Regions from separate parts of the Streptomyces sp. NPDC001153 genome, predicted to be linked through region 1. Evidence: riboswitches for the same ligand, from Rfam matches in the RefSeq annotation. Region 1 holds a riboswitch; each other region holds the start of a gene.
What was found. Region 1 has a riboswitch for S-adenosylmethionine ahead of ACWDEN_RS13360 (aminotransferase class V-fold PLP-dependent enzyme). Riboswitches for the same ligand answer to the same signal wherever they lie in the genome.

Region 1 (3,264 bases):
CGGCTATGAGCGCTGTGACCCCCGCTGGAGGCGACACCGCGGCGGGCCGCTCCTGGCCCGCCCTGCTGAACGGCCTGCTGGACGGCCGGAACCTGTCCGCCGACGACACCGCGTGGGCGATGGACCGGATCATGCGCGGCGAGGCGACCGACGCGCAGATCGCCGGGTTCGCGGTGGCGCTGCGGGCCAAGGGACAGACGGTGCAGGAGATCACCGGTCTGGTCCGCACCATGTACGAGCACGCGAACGTGATCGAGGTGCCCGGCCGTACCGTCGACATCGTCGGTACGGGCGGCGACGGGGCCAGGACGGTGAACATCTCGACCATGTCGTCACTGGTCGTCGCCGGTACGGGCGCGAAGGTCGTCAAGCACGGCAACCGCGCCGCGTCCTCCGCCTCCGGGTCCTCCGACGTCCTGGAGAAGCTGGGCGTCAACCTCGACCTCACGCCCCGACGGGTGGCCGAGGTCGCGGAGGAGGCCGGCATCACCTTCTGCTTCGCGGTCAAGTTCCACCCCGCGCTGCGTCATGTGGGCGCCGCGCGTGGTCAGTTGGGCATCCGGACGGTGTTCAACCTGCTCGGTCCGCTGACCAACCCGGCGAAGGTGCGGGCCCAGGCGGTCGGCGTGGCCGTCGTCCGCGAGGCGCCGATCGTCGCGGGCGTGCTCGCGGAGCGCGGCAACTCCTCGCTGGTCTTCCGCGGCGACGACGGGCTGGACGAGCTGACCACGACGTCCACGTCCCACGTCTGGGTCGTGCGGGACGGCAAGGTCACCGAGGAGACCTTCGACCCGCGGGACGTCGGCATCGACCTCGTCCCCGTGGAGGCGCTGCGCGGCGGCGACCCGTCGCACAACGCCGAGGTCGCCCGTCGCCTGCTGGACGGCGAGCGGGGCCCGGTACGGGACGCGGTGCTGCTGAACTCCGCGGCGGCCCTCGTGGCCCTGGACCCGACGGACGCCCCGCTCGCCGACCAGCTCCGCGCCGGCATGGCCAGGGCCGCCGAGTCCATCGACTCGGGGGCGGCGAAGCGGACACTGGAGCGCTGGGTGGCCGCGAGCAACGCCTAGCGGTCACCGACGGTCGTCCCGCGATCCGGACACGGGTTGCGGGACGACGATCATTTCGCGTACGTTCCTGTACCAGGTCATGAGTGACAGTCATGAGGCCCCGGCCGACTGTCCGGCAACCCTCCGTCCGTGGCGGGGTGCCCCGGGTGAGGACCAGGCCGTAGGCAGCGAGGTCTACGGCAAGCGCGGACCCCTCGCGCGCTGCTGAGAGCGCGGGACCAGGGGTCCTGGTCATCGAGGGAGCCTTCCGTGAGCAAGCGAATGCGATAGGGCCGCAGAGCCCCGCCTCCGCATCCCCCTTTTTCTCTTCTTTCCGTACGTCGTCTTCGGCGTACGTTCTCACGGGAGTTCCCCATGTCCGTCTTCACCGCTGCCGCCGACCAGTCCGTTTGTGCCCCCCTGCCCGTTCTGGGCCGGGATGTCACCGTCCCGCTCGTCACCGGCGGCGAGGTCACCTACGCGGCCCTCGACTACGCGGCCAGCGCCCCCGCCCTGCAGCGCGTCTGGGACGACGTGGCCGCCTACGCGCCGTACTACGGCAGTGTCCACCGCGGCGCCGGCTACCTCTCCCAGCTCTCCACCGACCTGTTCGAGAACGCCCGCCAGACGGTCGCCGAGTTCCTGGACTGCCGCGCCGACGACCAGGTGGTCTTCACCCGCTCCACCACGGACTCGCTGAACCTCCTGGCCCGTGCCCTCCCGGCCGGCTGCCAGGTCTTCGTCTTCGAGACCGAGCACCACGCCTCCCTGCTGCCCTGGCAGGGCGCCCGTGTCACCTACCTGAACGCCCCGCGCACCCCGCAGCAGGCCGTCACGGCCCTGGAGCGGGCCCTCGCCGACCGCGACCCGTACGGCCCGGCCCTCGTCTGCGTGACCGGTGCCTCCAACGTCACCGGCGAGCTGTGGCCCGTACGGGAGCTGGCGGCAGCCGCCCACGCGCACGGCGCCCGGATCGTCCTGGACGCCGCCCAGCTGGCTCCCCACCACCCGGTGTCCGTCCGTGACCTGGACGTCGACTGGGTCGCCTTCTCGGGCCACAAGCTGTACGCCCCCTTCGGCTCCGGTGTCCTGGCCGGCCGCGCCGACTGGCTGCGCGCGGCCGAGCCGTACCTCGCGGGCGGCGGCGCCAGCCGCAAGGTGACCCGGCGTCAGGACGGCGGTGTGGACGTGGAGTGGCACGAGAGCGCCGCGCGGCACGAGGCGGGGTCGCCCAATGTGATCGGCGCCTACTCCATCGCGTCCGCATGCAAGGCCCTCACCGAGGCCGGCTGGGACACCCTGGTGGCCCGTGAGCAGCACCTGATCGCCAGGGTCCGCGAGGGCCTGGCGGAGGTCCCCGAGGTGAAGATCCTCTCCCTCTTCGGCGACGAGGCCCCGCGCGTCGGAGTCATCTCCTTCGTCGTCGAGGGCTGGAACAGCTCCCACTTCGCCGCCGCGCTCTCCGCCGAGTACGGCATCGGCGTCCGCGACGGCCTCTTCTGCGCCCACCCCCTGGTCCGCACCCTCCTCGGCACCGACCCCCAGGCCCAGGGGGAATGCGGAGCCCCCGAGGCCGCCCCGGGCGAGAGGTCCCTCAACGCCATCCGCGTGAGCTTCGGCGCGGGCACCCCCGACGAGCATGTCGACCGCTTCGTCACGGCGGTGAAGGAACTGGTCACCGAGGGTGCCGAGTGGACGTACCGCACAGAGGACGGCCGCTGCGTACCTGCGGTGTGAAGCCGACGCCAGGGGTAGCGCCCCAAAGGGGCGCGGGGAACTGCGCGACAAGCCACAACGAACCCGCGCCCGCCGGCGTACCGCACCCGGCAGACGAGAAGGCGATACACGCCTGAGCGGCGCAGCCCCTAGTTGTCCAGGCCGATCGAGAACGCCGCTTCCAGGTCGTGCTGGGAGTAGGTGCGGAACGCGACGTGCGTGTCGGTGGCCTCCACGCCGGGGATCTTGCTGATCCGGCCGGGGATGACATCGGCCAGGTCCTCGTGCTGCCGGACCCGGACCATGGCGATCAGGTCGTAGGTTCCGGTGACCGAGAAGACCTCGCTCACGCTCTCCAGCGCGGCGATCTGCCCCGCGATCTCGGGGATCCGGTCCACGCTGGTCTTGATGAGGACGATCGCGGTGATCACGGCTGGTTCTCTCCCTCGGGTGCCGGAGCTGGGGCGCACTTCACTCTAGTCGTACGGCCGTACCGGGC
Region 2 (3,264 bases), on a different contig from region 1:
GTGAGGCCGGTGCCGGCCACCGCGTCCAGCGTCTTGAGTCCATCACCGGTGTTCAGGACCACCGTGGTCTTCGTCGGGTCCAGGACGCCGTCCTTGACCAGCTTGCGGGTGACGCCGACGGTCACACCGCCCGCGGTCTCGGCGAAGATGCCCTCGGTGCGGGCCAGCAGCTTGATGGCGTCCACGACTTCCCCGTCCGTCACGTCCTCCACGGCACCGCCGGTGCGGCGCGCGATGTCCAGGACGTACGGCCCGTCGGCAGGGTTGCCGATGGCGAGGGACTTGGCGATGGTGTTCGGCTTCTGGGGCCGTACGACGTCGTGGCCCGCCTTGAAGGCGGTCGACACCGGCGAGCAGCCCTCGGCCTGCGCACCGAAGATCTTGTACGGCCTGTCCTCGACGAGGCCGAGCCCGACCAGCTCCTGCAGACCCTTGTCGATCTTCGTCAGCTGGGAGCCGGAGGCGATCGGGACCACGATCTGGTCGGGCAGCCGCCAGCCGAGCTGCTCGCAGATCTCGTACGCGAGCGTCTTGGAGCCCTCCGCGTAGTACGGCCGCAGGTTGACGTTGACGAAGCCCCAGCCCTCGCCGGCCGGGTCGCCGATCAGCTCGGAGCAGAAGCGGTTGACGTCGTCGTAGTTGCCCTCGATGCCGACGAGCTCGCCGCCGTAGACCGCGGCCATGACGACCTTGCCCTGCTCCAGGTCGTGCGGGATGAACACGCAGGACCGGAAACCGGCGCGGGCCGCGGCGGCGCCGACGGCACCGGCGAGGTTGCCGGTGGAGGAGCAGGACAGGGTGGTGAAGCCGAAGGCGCGGGCGGCCTCCAGGGCCTGGGCCACCACGCGGTCCTTGAAGGAGTGGGTCGGGTTGCCGGAGTCGTCCTTGACGAACAGGCCGCCGGTGACGCCGAGTTCGCGGGCGAGGTTGTCGGCCTTGACCAGCTTGGTCCAGCCCGGGTTCAGGTTCGGCTTGTCGGCCACGTCGGCCGGGACCGGCAGCAGCGGCGCGTACCGCCAGATGTTCGCGGGGCCGGACTCGATACGGCGGCGCAGCTCTTCGGTGTCGTAGGCGGAGAAGTCGTAGGCGATCTCCAGCGGACCGAAACACTCCTCGCAGGCGAACACCGGACCGAGGGGGACGCGGTGACCGCACTCGCGACAGCTCAGGGCCGCGGCGGGACCGAGGTCTACGGTGGAATCGGTGGAGCTTGCAACTGTCTGCACAGCCATGGAGGCGAGGCCCTTTCTCCTCATCTTCCTCACGACGCACCTCGCCGTGAGACGGATTTGGCACCTTCCCTAGCCGGGAGCCTCGCGGAGCGATCGAGCCTGATCAGGCCGATCTACGAGTACCGACTGGAGGGTTGCCGGGGCTTCATCGGGCCGTGTCCCTCTGCCCCTCTGGATGAGCGGTATGCGGTTGTGAACGCGCTCCGACCCCCGACATGCGATGGTCATCGGCGTTGTTCAAGACTGTAACCGAAGGCCAGGAGAGTTGAGATAGTCGTCCGAACCGCGAGATGGATCACACGGTGCAGCCCGTGCGATCACGAACAGTGAGGAGCCGCAGACCGTGCTGGAAGAAGTCGAGCGCTGGCTGGCCACCCGCTCCTGGTCCGTGGCCGATCGCCCGCTCCACCGGATCCTGTGCGCCAAGCAGCGCACCGGCCAGACGATCAGTGTCGTACTGCCCGCGCTCAACGAGGAGGAGACGGTCGGCGACATCGTCGCCGTCATCCGGCACGACCTCGTCGAGCAGGTCCCCCTCGTCGACGAGATCGTGGTGGTCGACTCCGGCTCCACCGACCGCACCTCCGAGGTCGCCGCCGCCGCGGGCGCGCGGGTGGTTCACCGGGACGAGATCCTGCCCCGCATTCCCGCCGTCCCCGGAAAGGGTGAGGTGCTGTGGCGCTCGCTCCTGGCCACCAGCGGGGACATCGTCTGTTTCATCGACGCGGACCTGCGGGAGTTCTCCTCCGACTTCGTCTCCGGGATCGTCGGCCCGCTGCTCACCGAGCCCGGGGTGGACCTGGTCAAGGGCATGTACGACCGCCCGCTGGGCGGCGCCACCGGTCAGGGCGGCCGGGTCACCGAGCTGATGGCCCGCCCCCTGCTGAACATGCACTGGCCGCAGCTGGCCGGCTTCGTCCAGCCGCTCGGCGGCGAGTACGCGGCCCGGCGCTCGCTGCTGGAACAGCTGCCGTTCCCGGTCGGGTACGGCGTGGAGCTGGGCATGCTGGTGGACGCCCTGCACCTGGTCGGTCTCGACGCGCTGGCACAGGTGGACGTGGGCGTGCGCAAGCACCGCCACCAGGACGGGCAGGCGCTGGGCCGGATGGCCGCGGCGATCTACCGCACGGCCCAGCTCCGGCTGGCCCGCGGCCATCTGATCCGCCCCTCCCTCACCCAGTTCGAGCGGGGCGAGGAGGGCTTCGAGCCGCGCACCTACTCGGTGGACACCGAGGAACGGCCGCCGATGGTGGAGATCGCGGAGTACGCCGAGCGCAGGGTGGCGTGAACCGGCCGCGGGGTCGTATACGTCGGCGTGCCGGACGTGGCCGTACGTTTGAGCGTTTCCGGGCCGGGCTAGGTTGAGGACCATGGCTTCCACGCACGGTGCTGCCGAGAGAGCTCAGGTGCTGGTCGCGTCCAACCGCGGCCCGGTTTCGTACACGGTGGACGACGAGGAGGGGGCCGGTTCGCTGCGCGCCAAGCGGGGCGGCGGCGGGCTGGTCTCGGGGCTGTCGGCCATCGGGCCGGACACGGACTCGCTGTGGGTGTGCGCGGCGCTCGGCGACGGGGACCGGGAGGCCGTACGGCGTGCGGGCGGCGGGCTGCTGCCGGGCGAGGACACCGCCGGGCAGCGGGTGCGGATGCTGGACATCGACGCGCAGGTGCACTCGGACGCCTACAACGGCATCGCCAACTCGGTGCTGTGGTTCGTGCACCACATGCTGTACCAGACCCCGCTGGAACCGGTCTTCGACGCGGAGTTCCGGCGGCAGTGGGCGTCGTACGAGGCCTACAACCGGGCCTTCGCCGAGGCACTGGCCGAGGCGGCGGGCGAGGGCGCGGCGGTGCTGGTGCAGGACTACCACCTGTGCCTGGTCCCCGGCATGCTCCGCGCACTCCGCCCCGACCTGCGGATCGGCCACTTCTCGCACACGCCGTGGGCGCCCCCGGAGTACTTCCGGCTGCTGCCCGACGACATCGCCGCCGAGTTGCTGAACGGCATCCTGGGCGCGGACCGGGCGGCATTCCT
Region 3 (3,264 bases), on a different contig from region 1:
CCGATCCGGCCGCGCTGGGTGAGGATGGCCCGCTCGCTGAGCTCCTTGAGCCGGTCGCCCTGCCGCTTCACGCCGATCAGCTCGCCGTTGATGCTGACGTAGCCGATCTCGGGCTTCTCCAGGTGGTTGATGACCCGCAGCAGGGTGGACTTGCCGGAGCCGGAGGGGCCCAGGATGACGGTGACCTCGCCGGGGCGGACGGTCAGGTCGACGCCGTCCAGTACCCGGTGGGTGCCGTACCACTTGTGCACGTCGTGGACCTCGACGGTGGCGGCCTCGACGTCCGCCAGGGCTTCGAGCGTCTCGGCGGTCATACGGCGGCCTCCCGGCGGATACGGGCCCGCAGGCCGGAGAGACCGGTGCGGAGCTTCTGCAGCGGCGTCGGCGGCAGGCTGCGGGTGGCACCGCGGGCGTAGTGCCGCTCGACGTAGAACTGGATGACGGACACGATGCTGGTCAGGATCAGGTACCAGACGGTGACGACCAGCAGCAGCGGCACGATGTCTCCGGGGTAGGTGGCGCCCATGGTCTGCGCGGAGCCGAACAGGTCGAGCAGGGAGACGTAGAAGACCAGCGAGGTTCCCTTGATCAGGCCGATGAGCTGGTTGACGTAGTTCGGGATGATCGAGCGCAGCGCCTGCGGGAAGACGATCTTCCGGAACTGGTAGCCCTTCGGCAGGCCGAGCGCCGCGGCAGCCTCGTGCTGGCCCTGGTCGACGGAGAGGATGCCGCCGCGTACGACCTCGGCCGCGTAGGCGGCCTCGTTGAGGCTGAGGCCGACGACGGCGACGACCATGTCGGTGGCGAGTCTCGACTCGTCGAAGGAGAAGAAGGCCGGGCCGAAGGGGATGCCGACGCTCAACGTCTTGTACAGAGCGCTGAAGTTGTAGAGGAAGATCAGCACCACGATGAGCGGGATGGAGCGCAGCGCCCAGACGTAGGTCCAGCTGACCGCGCGCAGCACCGGGCTCTTCGAGAGCCGGCCCAGTGCGAGCACAATGCCGCCGACAAGGCCCAGCACCGCGCTGTAGGCGGTGACTTCGAGGGTGATCAGCAGGCCGTCGAGGATGGTGGGGCGCAGGAACCAGTAGCTCCAGCGGTCCCACTGGTAGAAGGGGTTGGTGACCAGTCCGTGCACGAACTGGGCGACCAGGACCAGCACGACCGCGGTGAGGATCCAGCGGCCTGGCCGCCGCAGCGGAAGAACCCGCTGGGCTGTGAGAGCTTTTGACGGTTCGTCGACGGTCGGCGCCTCGGCGAGGGTGACGGTGGCACCAGGGGGTTCACTCATGGTGGGCTCCGGCTGGGTGGGCACACACCCCGGAAGCACGGCGGCATGCGGCGGCGCACACGACGGCGAGGTACCGGGGCGGGGAGGGCAAGGGGGCACACCGCGGGCGCGGTGTTCGTCAGGAAGTGCGGGGGCTGCGGGGAGGTGTCAGCCCCGACAGCGGGCGCGGCCCGGTGCGGTACACAGTGCGCTGTTCACGCGGAGCAGATCGACGGCACGATCGGCGACGAGCAGGTTCGCGTACGACGGTACGCAGCCCGGGGAGCGGCGGGCGGCCGTCCTGGGAGCTGCGTACATGGTGTCACCGTCACTGTTCCGGCCCTGGGGCCTCGCGCTTACCGAAACTTCATCGGCCGGGTCGTCACCTGGGGCACCCCACCGCGGCGGGAGGGTTGCCGGTCAGCAAGCCAGGGCTTGTCGCTGACGCTCATGACCGTTCTGGGCAGTAGTTAAGGCAACGGCCCGAACATTTGTCAACGCCGGTCCACCAGGTGAACGGCCGAAGCGCGAGCCCGGAGCGACCGCGGTCACCAGCGGGGCGACGAACGGCGCGTCGGTCGGGCAGTACGCCTCGCACTGGAAGCAGGTCTGGCAGCTGTCCTGTCACGCGATCAACGGAACGCCGTCGGCACCGCGATCGAAGACGCGCGTCCGGCACACCTCGATGCACCAGTTGCAGGCGATGCAGCGGTCCGGCTCGGCGATCTCGATCACGCGGCTCGGCCTCCGCTCGTGACCAGAGCCCGCGACGCCGGCTCCGGACGGCTCCAGACCTCGTCGAGCCCACCGGTGAGCAGCCGATGGTGCTGGGCCGGATCCTGCGTCGGCCGGTCGGCCCGCTTGTGCATGCCGCGCGATTCGGTGCGCTGCAGTGCCGCGTGGTACATCCAGCGGCCGTGGGCCGCCATCGCGGCCGCTTCCCTGGCCCGGAAGAGTTCCTCACCGCTCGCCCCCAGCCCTTCGCGGACCGCGGACCGCGTCCCGTGCAGCGACCGCAGAGCCGGCTCGAGACGGTCGGCGTGCCGCAGGTAGTTACGGTCGTACGGCAGGACCTCGCGCTGGACGGCGGCGACGACCTCGCCGTGACCTGCGTTCACGGCACCGGTCGGGCGGAGGCCGGCCGTCCCCACGGGCCGCAGCCCACGGTCCGGACGGACCCGCCGGGTGGCGAACTCGGCGGCGCCCCGGCCGGCCCAGCTGCCCGAGGACGCCGCCCACGCGGCGTCGTGGCTACCGCCTCCGGTGAAGCCGCCGCAGATCAGCTCGCGGGTTGCGGTGTCGCCGGCCGCGTACAGGCCGGGGACGTCGGTCGAGCAGTCGTGGTCGGCGATGCGCACACCGCCGTGCCGCGTACCGTGCCTTCGGCCAGCAGAGTGATCTCGAACAGGTCGGTGAAGGGGTCGATGCCCAGCCGGTCGAAGCCGAGGAAGGTGTTCGGCTGCCCCTAAGCCGTCTTCGTGGGAATTGCGAAGGCCCTCGACCCGCAGCGCGGGCGGACTCCCGCCGCTCCGGGAAGCGGCGGCAGTCGCGAGCTCGTCAGCCATGGAACTGGTTCGCCGGGACCGGGAGCCCGTAGTGCTCACGCAGGGTCGTGCCCTCGTACTCCTCGCGGAACAGCCCCTTGCCGCGCAGGATCGGCAGCACATGCTCGACGAAGGCCGCGAGGCCCGACGGCAGGGCGGGCGCCATGATGTTGAACCCATCCGCGGCACCGCCCTCGAACCAGGCGATGATCGTGTCAGCGACCTGCTCGGGCGTCCCGATGAACTCGAAGTGACCGCGCCCGCCGCCCAGCCGGGAGATGATCTGCCGGACCGTCAGCTGCTCGCGGACCGCAAGATCGATGATCAGGTCGGAGCGGCTCTGCGAGCCTTCCAGCTTCGGCCTGGCGAGGATGAAGTCCGGCAGGCGCTCGTCGAGTTCGAAGACCGACGGCTCGGTCTCGAACACGGCGGCCAGCTGACGCAGCCCGT

Region 2: it holds a riboswitch for S-adenosylmethionine, as region 1 does, so the genes downstream of both, thrC (threonine synthase) here and ACWDEN_RS13360 (aminotransferase class V-fold PLP-dependent enzyme) in region 1, are expected to answer to the same signal.
Region 3: it holds a riboswitch for S-adenosylmethionine, as region 1 does, so the genes downstream of both, ACWDEN_RS01700 (amino acid ABC transporter permease) here and ACWDEN_RS13360 (aminotransferase class V-fold PLP-dependent enzyme) in region 1, are expected to answer to the same signal.

The regions. Positions count from the first base shown of each region.
Region 1 is NZ_JBSFJZ010000010.1:6,987-10,250, forward strand. Features, by position in the region: gene trpD (anthranilate phosphoribosyltransferase) at 6-1,070, shown strand; SAM riboswitch class IV at 1,146-1,262, shown strand; gene ACWDEN_RS13360 (aminotransferase class V-fold PLP-dependent enzyme) at 1,425-2,786, shown strand; gene ACWDEN_RS13365 (Lrp/AsnC family transcriptional regulator) at 2,915-3,196, opposite strand; gene ACWDEN_RS13370 (rhomboid family intramembrane serine protease) at 3,193-3,264, opposite strand, start outside.
Region 2 is NZ_JBSFJZ010000002.1:146,763-150,026, reverse strand. Features, by position in the region: gene thrC (threonine synthase) at 1-1,232, opposite strand, end outside; SAM riboswitch class I at 1,250-1,414, opposite strand; gene ACWDEN_RS02710 (glucosyl-3-phosphoglycerate synthase) at 1,576-2,520, shown strand; gene ACWDEN_RS02705 (alpha,alpha-trehalose-phosphate synthase (UDP-forming)) at 2,603-3,264, shown strand, end outside.
Region 3 is NZ_JBSFJZ010000001.1:373,003-376,266, forward strand. Features, by position in the region: gene ACWDEN_RS01695 (amino acid ABC transporter ATP-binding protein) at 1-314, opposite strand, end outside; gene ACWDEN_RS01700 (amino acid ABC transporter permease) at 311-1,291, opposite strand; SAM riboswitch class IV at 1,618-1,726, opposite strand; gene ACWDEN_RS01705 (4Fe-4S binding protein) at 1,895-2,005, opposite strand; gene ACWDEN_RS01710 (hypothetical protein) at 2,002-2,628, opposite strand; gene ACWDEN_RS01715 (LLM class flavin-dependent oxidoreductase) at 2,828-3,264, opposite strand, start outside.